2 regions of the Chryseobacterium tructae genome follow, and region 2 is predicted to be linked to the other one. Evidence: riboswitches for the same ligand, from Rfam matches in the RefSeq annotation. Region 2 holds a riboswitch; the other holds the start of a gene.
What was found. Region 2 has a riboswitch for S-adenosylmethionine ahead of QWZ06_RS00390 (TonB-dependent receptor plug domain-containing protein). Riboswitches for the same ligand answer to the same signal wherever they lie in the genome.
Positions count from the first base shown of each region.

Region 1: it holds a riboswitch for S-adenosylmethionine, as region 2 does, so the genes downstream of both, QWZ06_RS24580 (TonB-dependent receptor plug domain-containing protein) here and QWZ06_RS00390 (TonB-dependent receptor plug domain-containing protein) in region 2, are expected to answer to the same signal.

Region 1 is NZ_JAUFQR010000003.1:188,905-193,122, reverse strand. Features, by position in the region: gene pckA (phosphoenolpyruvate carboxykinase (ATP)) at 1-702, shown strand, start outside; gene QWZ06_RS24585 (type II 3-dehydroquinate dehydratase) at 891-1,298, opposite strand; SAM riboswitch class I at 1,541-1,637, shown strand; gene QWZ06_RS24580 (TonB-dependent receptor plug domain-containing protein) at 1,721-2,854, shown strand; gene QWZ06_RS24575 (hypothetical protein) at 2,941-3,114, shown strand; gene QWZ06_RS24570 (SusC/RagA family TonB-linked outer membrane protein) at 3,198-4,055, shown strand.
Region 2 is NZ_JAUFQR010000001.1:76,052-80,269, reverse strand. Features, by position in the region: gene QWZ06_RS00390 (TonB-dependent receptor plug domain-containing protein) at 1-2,227, opposite strand, end outside; SAM riboswitch class I at 2,323-2,428, opposite strand; gene QWZ06_RS00385 (alpha-amylase family glycosyl hydrolase) at 2,521-4,218, opposite strand, start outside.

The DNA.
Region 1 (4,218 bases), on a different contig from region 2:
GAAAACGTTGTAGTGAACAATGGACAAGCAGATTATACTGACGGGTCTATCACTGAAAACACAAGAGTTTCTTATCCAATCTATCATATCAACAAAATTGTATTACCATCTAAGGCTGGTCATGCGAAGAAAATCGTTTATCTTTCAGCAGATGCATTCGGAGTACTTCCTCCGGTTTCTATCCTGAACGAAGATCAGGCTCAATACCACTTCCTTTGCGGTTATACTTCTAAATTAGCAGGGACTGAAAGAGGAATTACTGAACCTCAGCCATCTTTCTCTCCGGCATTTGGAGAAGCGTTCCTTACATTACACCCAACAATGTATTCTAAAACATTGATCGGAAAAATGAAAGAACACGGAGCTAAAGCTTATTTAGTAAATACAGGATGGAATGGTACTGGTAAGAGAATTTCTCTAAAAGATACAAGAGCAATCATTGATGCAATCATTGACGGATCTATCGATAACGCTCCTAAAACTCAGGTTCCAATCATGAACCTTGAGATTCCTACTGAACTTCCAAACGTTTCTACAGGTATCCTTGATCCTAGAGATACGTACGAAAATACTTCAGAATGGGAAGAAAAAGCAAAAGATCTTGCTTCAAGATATATCAAAAACTTCGAACAGTATTGCGGTACTGAAGAAGGGAAGAGACTAATCCCTTCAGGACCTCAATTGCAAGAGCAAACTATCTAATCAGATAAAGTACAAATAGAAAGCCTCATCATTGATGAGGCTTTTTTATTTTTACTCTCGCTGATTAAGCTGATTTTACAGATGTTTGGGGAAAAATATGAAACCCTATAAAAATAAGATCTGCGTAATCTGCTAAATCTGCGAGCAAAATATTTATATATTATAAAATCTGAAGATTCATGATTTGATTATTTCAAACTCAGGATTGCCAATCTGTATCCATCCATCCCAAATCCGGATAAAACGGCATCGGTATTGGCTGCTGTAACGGATTTCTGTCTGAATTCCTCCCTTTTATAAATATTGCTGATATGAACTTCTATTTTTGGCTTTCTAATATTCTTCAGACAGTCAGCGATCGCATAAGAATAATGGGTAAAAGCCCCTGGATTAATTACAACAGCATCAAAATCATCTTCCTGAAGCCTGTTGATCAGTTCGCCTTCAATATTGGATTGATAATAACTTAATTCATGAGTGTGAAACTCAGATTTTAAGTTTTCCAGATATGTTTCCATAGAAATATTTCCGTAGATCTCAGGTTCCCGGGTTCCTAAAAGATTTAGGTTTGGCCCATTTATAATCAAAACTTTCATTCTATAAAATTAAAAAGTTTTTTCAATTAAAGGTTAAAAACTTTAGAATCTCTTGTGTTTTTGTAATTATAGTATTGATAATGATATTTGTCATGTTTAATAAAATGATAATCGTTATAATTCCTTTTTGTGGAGGGTTTTAATAAAAACTTATGTTAATTTTTGAAAAATTATCATGAAAATCTATAAGTCTACTTGTTTTATAGACTAAAAGTTTATAGCTTTGCAACCATATTTCGATCGGCTTATAAAGAAAGATGGAGGGAACTGACCCTACGAAGTCTTGACAACCTGCATTGTGTAAGGTGTTACATTCAGCCTTTAAAGGAAAAATAAGCATTTGGTTTATCGTATTTATCGATGCCCTTTGCTGACTTTTCGGTAAAGGGCAAAATTTTAATATATGGTAAACAAAATTGATTATGATTAGTAAAAATTTATTCAATTCTAAAATTTGGATTCCGTCAGTTGCTGCCTTTTTTCTAGGGGTGGTAAGTGTAAACGGACAGAATTCCAAACCTAAAAAAGATACTCTTAGAGAAAAAGAAATTGATGAAGTGGTTGTAGTAGCCTATGGAAAGGCAAAAAGAAACAGCTATACCGGATCAGTAGCAACAATTTCCAGCGATAAAATCAATAACAGACCCGTAACCAATGTTACGAAAGCATTAGAAGGACAAGTTCCCGGAATTCAGGTTACGGGTGCTTCAGGGCAGCCTGGAGCTACCGCTACCATCCGAATCAGAGGAGTAGGCTCGGTAAGTGCTTCCAGTGAACCTCTATATGTTGTAGATGGAATTCCTTTTGATGGAAATATCAATGGAATCAGTCCTAATGATATAGAATCCATCAGTGTACTAAAAGATGCCACTGCAAGTGCTTTGTATGGTTCAAGAGGGGCAAACGGAATTATTATCGTTACTACAAAGTCTGGTAAAAAAGGTGAAGCAAGAGTCAACTTTAATATAAGTCAGGGATTCTCAGGCAGAGCAGTAAAAGACTATGAACAAGTAAATACTGATCAGTATTTCCAATTATACTGGGAGGCAATGAGAAACGGATATCAGTCTGGTTCAATTTCAGCTCAGCAGGCAGCGCAGATGGCGACGGATAATATTATTTCTAATTTAGGGATTAATCCTTATGGAGCTAATTATCCAAAACCAATAGGCACTGACGGAAAGTTATTACCGGGAGCAAGAGCTTTATGGAATGATGACTGGAGAGATGTTTTACAAAGAGTGGCTTCCAGAAATCAGGTAGATCTTGATATCAGTGGTGGAAGTGAGAAAAGCAATTATTTCTTTTCATTAGGATATTTGGACGATAAAGGAATGGCGATTGAGTCAGGGTTTAAAAGATATAATACAAGGTTAAAGATTAATTCAGAAGTTAAAAAGTGGCTGAATGTTGGGGTGAACCTAAGTTATACCAACAGTATTCAGCAGGCTCCGAGTTCTTCAGATTCTAAGGCAAGCAATATTATTCAGGCTGCGAGAGCGATTCCATCTTTCTATCCATACTTGAAAGAAATCCTGACGGTTCTTACGTATTAGACGCTGACGGAAACAAAGTATATGATTTTGGGAGATACAGACCTACGGCAGCACTTCAGAATCAGAATTTAGCGGCAAGCTTACCATTGGATAAGAATGAAAATAAGATTGATAACTTTTCAGGAAAAGGTTTTATGGAATTAACATTCCTTCCGGAATTGAAATTTAGATCAAGCTTTTCTGTTGATTTGGTGAACTATAATGAACATTATTATACGAATCCGCTTCTTGGCCAAGGAAAGAGACCGGAGGATCTGTAAGAAAGACCAATAGCAGAACGCTTTCCTATACCACCAGTAATATTCTTACCTATGATAAGAGGTTTGGCAGGCACCATATTAATGTGTTAGGTGGACATGAATTTTACAAATATGACTACCAGATTATTTCTGGAAGCAGACAAGGGTTTTCATTGCCTAATTACTATGAACCTGATGCCGCTTCTTTATTGGTAGATTTCGGAGGAAACAGTGATAAGTTAAGCTTATTAAGTTTCCTTGGAAAAGTGGAATATGACTTTGATAATAAATACTTCTTATCCGCATCAACAAGAGCAGATAGCTCTTCAAGATTTTCAAAAAATAACAGATGGGGAACATTTTGGTCTGTCGGCGGATCTTGGAAACTTTCAAACGAAGAGTTTGTTAAAAACCTGAATTTCTTTAATCTATTGACGTTGCGTGCAAGTTATGGTGGACAAGGAAATGACAAATTACAAAAGCCAAATGGTTCAGCTCTTTATTATGCTTACCAGGAATTATATAAAGATTCACCGCTTGCTGGTGAACCCGGAAAAACATTAGAAAAAGTAGGTACTCCTAATCTGATATGGGAAACGAACCTTAACCTGAATGTAGGGTTGGAGTTTGCGATTCTTAATAACAGGATTAAAGGTAATGTAGAGTATTTTGAAAGAAAAAGTAAAAACCTGTTGTTTAACGTACCGGTGGCTCCGTCCTTAGGAATTAGTGACTATCCGGCCAATGTAGGAACCATAAAGAATACTGGTTTTGAATTTTCATTGTTTACTACACCTATTAAAACGGAAGATTTCCAATGGAATGTCGATGTTAACCTAAGTACTTTAAATAATAAAATCACAAAATTACCTAACGGGCCACTTGTGATTGGAACGACTAAGCAATTGAATGTAGGAGGTTCTGTTTATGATTTTTTTACATTCAGGAATGGGCAGGGGTAGACCCAAGCAACGGAAAGCCATTATGGAAGACCATTACGAAAGATGCTAATGGAAACCAGGTAGAAGGAACAACATCCGAATATGCTAAAGCTACAAAAAAATATTGCAAGGTTCTGCTTTACCTAAGCTAACAGGAGGTGTGAGTACGAGTATCAATTATAAA
Region 2 (4,218 bases):
CTCCAAAAGGATACCCATCTCTTATCACTTGGCCAAAATAGGTATTTCTCACGAGAAAATTGAATTTCCCTATTCCATAAGTTAGTCCCAATGAAGCTTTTGTTTTAGGTGATAAAGTTTCAATAATATTGATCTGATCGGGGCCAAAGAATTCATTCTGAGGAGTTCCCAGGTTTTCCGGAAAGTGAAAATTTGTGATTTTAGTTTCGGTATAATTTCCAGCCAGATTGACATTCAAGTTTCCGCCAGCCAGCTTCCAATCATAGGAAACTACTACATCTACTCCTTTTGTTTCAGTATCAATGGCGTTGGCAAAGAATCTACCGCTCTGCACTGCATTTCCTTCTCCAACCACTGAAACATCAGATAGTCTGGCATCTGTGATGTTGCTGGTAATAACAATTCTGTCTTTAACTTTAATAATATATCCATCAACAGTAATAAAAAGTCCTTTAGCAGGCTGTAAGGTGAATCCAGCACTTCCATTAACGGATGTTTCCTGTTTTAATTTATCAAATCCGAGAACCTGTGCGGCCTGACTGTCATTATTAAAAATTCCTTTCCTTACAATTCCCTCCCCTGAAGTAGAAATATCCGCAAAAGAGTTATTAAAATACTGCTGCTGAAGCGATGGTGCCCTGAATCCTGTTCCTACGGCTGCTCTTACTGCATAATTTTTCACAAACTCATATCTCACTGCCAATTTTCCGTTAAGGGTACTTCCAAAATCTGAATAGTTTTCAAATCTGGCAGCAGCATCAATATTCAATTTTTTAGCCAGATCATAAGAAACATCAACATAAACAGCTGTTGAGTGCCTGTCTTTTTTCAAAGCATTATCCGGTGAAAAACCAATAAAGGATTGTGAACCTCCTGCACCGATCACTTTAGAATCTTTTGTGGCAACATTTCCATTTACATCATATTGGGTATAAGATGCCTGATCTCCTGCTTTAATCTGATATTGTTCAAATCTGAATTCTCCCCCGAACGCAACATTGAAGTTCTTTATCTTTTTTGAAACATCAAGATTCACCGTATTCTGCAAAAAACTATGTGCCCCAGCATAAAAACGGGTGGGTGACTTTATCCCCAAAGAAGCATTATTGGTATTGCTTACGTTATAATTGAAGGTATTGCTTCCAAAGGTATTACTCAGATCCACCAGCCAGTCATTGACATTATATTTTGCCCCAACAGCGTAAGAGATATCATAAATCTGAGAATTCAGGATTGCCTGAAAACCATTAGGATATATTTCTTTAACAATATTAAAACCCTCATTGGGAAGTCTTCTGAAGCCATATCCTTTCCCTTCCTTAATACTGAACCCTCCAAAGGAATAGAATTTAAAGTTATCATTCAGGGGATATTCTGAATTGAAAAACAATTGTCCCTGTCTGATCTGAGCATCTCCGATCTGGAAATTAAAATCGTCTCTTGTCAATCCTCTTTTCCTAAGCTCATCATCATCATTTTGTCTTGCAACAGCAGGATTATCTGCAAATTCATAAGCAAAGTTATTTCCAAAAATATCAAGATCATGATTTTGGGTTCTCGTTGTTTTTCCTCTGTGGCTTAATTGCAATGAAAGATTGATAAATCCGTCACTTTTCCCTAAAGAAGTTCCGTAATTTACTCCTGCCTGATAGGTATCACCATCATTTCTTCCACTTAATCCATAGGTTAAACTTGCTGAAGCACCTGCATTCTTTTTTAGAATAATATTAATGACGCCGGCAATGGCATCTGAACCATATTGAGCTGCTGCACCATCTCTTAACACTTCAATCTTTTCAATGGCAATAACAGGAATCGTACTTAAATCTGTTCCTACAGATCCATTCCCGACGGTATTCTGATAATTTACCAGTGAGGTTGTATGCCTTCTTTTCCCGTTAAGCAATACCAGCACCTGATCTGGTCCCATTCCTCGTAATGTTACAGGATCAATATGTTCTGTCCCATCAGAAGCAGATTGTCTTACTGAATTAAATGAAGGAATCACATAATTAAGGAGATCCTGAGCCGTCATTTGTGGAGATGACCTCTGAACTTTATCAATATTAATTACATCTACAGGAACTGGGGTCTCCAGTTTTGTTCTTTTGACGTTACGGTTTCCGACGATGATAATGTCTTCGATTTGTTTTCCTTTTTCTTCCTGCTCCTGGGCAGCAACCAAAATTGTCCCTAGCAGTAATACTGCTGTGCTTAATTTTTTCATCTTTGTTCTTGCCAATTAATAATATTCTTCCGCAGGTTATTCTGCAGCAATACAAGACTTCAAGAAAATGGAATTCATATAAGAAATATTGACTTCACTTATCTCCCCTTTCGGGTTGGAATTAGCACCTTTACATTTCTGGAATCATGTAGGTTGCTAAGGTTTCATTGGGCCAAATCCCTCCACCTTTCTTGATAAATCTAGTGCAAAGGTAGACTAATTTTTCAAATCTGCAAAAAACACTCATTCCCCTTAAGAAAAAAAGGGCAAATCTATTGATTTGCCCTTTGTATTTATTTTACGATCATCTTTTGAACCGCCATTCCGGTTTCTGATTTCAGATGAACCAGATAAGTTCCCGGTGGATAATTGATCTTTCGTTCAAAAATACCATTCTCTTTATCCAGCTTGAATGTATCCAGTTTTTTACCACTGATGTCGAAGATGGTAATTTCTCCATTTTTAGCTTTGTTAAAAATTAATTGTACAGAACCATTTTTTATCGGATTATCGGCAATCTGAAGAGATAATTTGTTAACAGCATTTACATCAGAGGTTGACAGAGCTCCGGCATAGTTACCAAAGATCCTGAATTCTCCTGGCTGCAAAGTAATAGGAGCTGTAGTAGAGCTAAAATTTGAAATGGTATCATCCATCAGGTTTTTCCATTGCCCGACATAAGGGAAATAAGGCACAACATTTTGTACAGAGGTGGAATAATTAGCAAGAACTACCACATTTTTCATGCCATTGATAGTGCTGTCATATACATAAATCCTTGTAATCAATCCATTAGGATCATTCGCAAGATTATTTGATTCTATACTATAGGTCTTGGATTTAAATACCGGATTTGTATTTCTGATATCAATAATTTTGGCCCAAGTATCATAAACAGCCTTTCTATTCACATCAGTATCATATCCTAATGTGAAAGCTATAGGTTTTTCATCTGTTCTGCATCCGTTGTTTATGCTTCCATCTGCACATCTGTTGATACTGAATTCATAACCCAACTCTCCAAACTGCCAGATCATTTTCGGCCCAGGAATGGTAAAGAAGGTAGCTCCAAAAGTTTTCATTCTTTCTAAAGCTGTATTCAGGTTTTTAACGCTATAATTACCGTTAACTGCTCCATAGGCAAGATTTTTAAACATCAACCTTTCTTCATCATGGCTTTCACCATATCCTATAGCATGCCTATTGGTAAAACCATGAAGACTATGATTCATACGATCGTAGTTGCTATTTTCACTATAGCCCATCGTATTTTGATTATAAGGCTCAGTCTGTTTGTTCCATAGCATCACTCCTTTCCCTTCTGCCACTCTATAATTAGCCCATTCTTGTTCTTCAGCATCGGTTCCCAGATGTTCAAATATCATATACGAATTCGGATCAAATGCCCATTGTCTGTCTGCATAGTTCTTCATAATATTCACTCTGTCCTGCTGATAGGCATTGGTACAGTTTTCATCATTTTCAGAACAGTTCTGAGTGAACCCTTTCGTCAAATCCCAACGGAATCCGTCAATATGATATTCTGTCAGCCACTGCTGAAGACACCTTTCAACGTAATATTGCGTTGAAGGACTTGTATGGTTAAAATCGTTGAACACATTATAGGAATGCTTAGGAACCTGATTGAAGTAAGGATTATCTGGAGCCACATCACCGTAACCATCTCCATCTGGATCTATATTCCAAAGTCTCACTAAAGGAGAACGTCCGGTCGCATGATTAAAGGCTACATCCAGAATAACTGCGATTCCGTTCTGATGGCAGAGATCAACAAATTCTTTGAATTTTTCAGGAGTTCCATATGCTTTATCTAAGGCATAATGAAAAGATGTATTGTATCCCCACGAAAGATTACCATCAAACTCCATGATAGGCAATAATTCAATGGCATTGATCTTTAGGTTCTTTAGATAGGTAATTTTATTAATCAAAGACTGCCAGTTTTTTTCCTGTGTAAAATCTCTTAACAG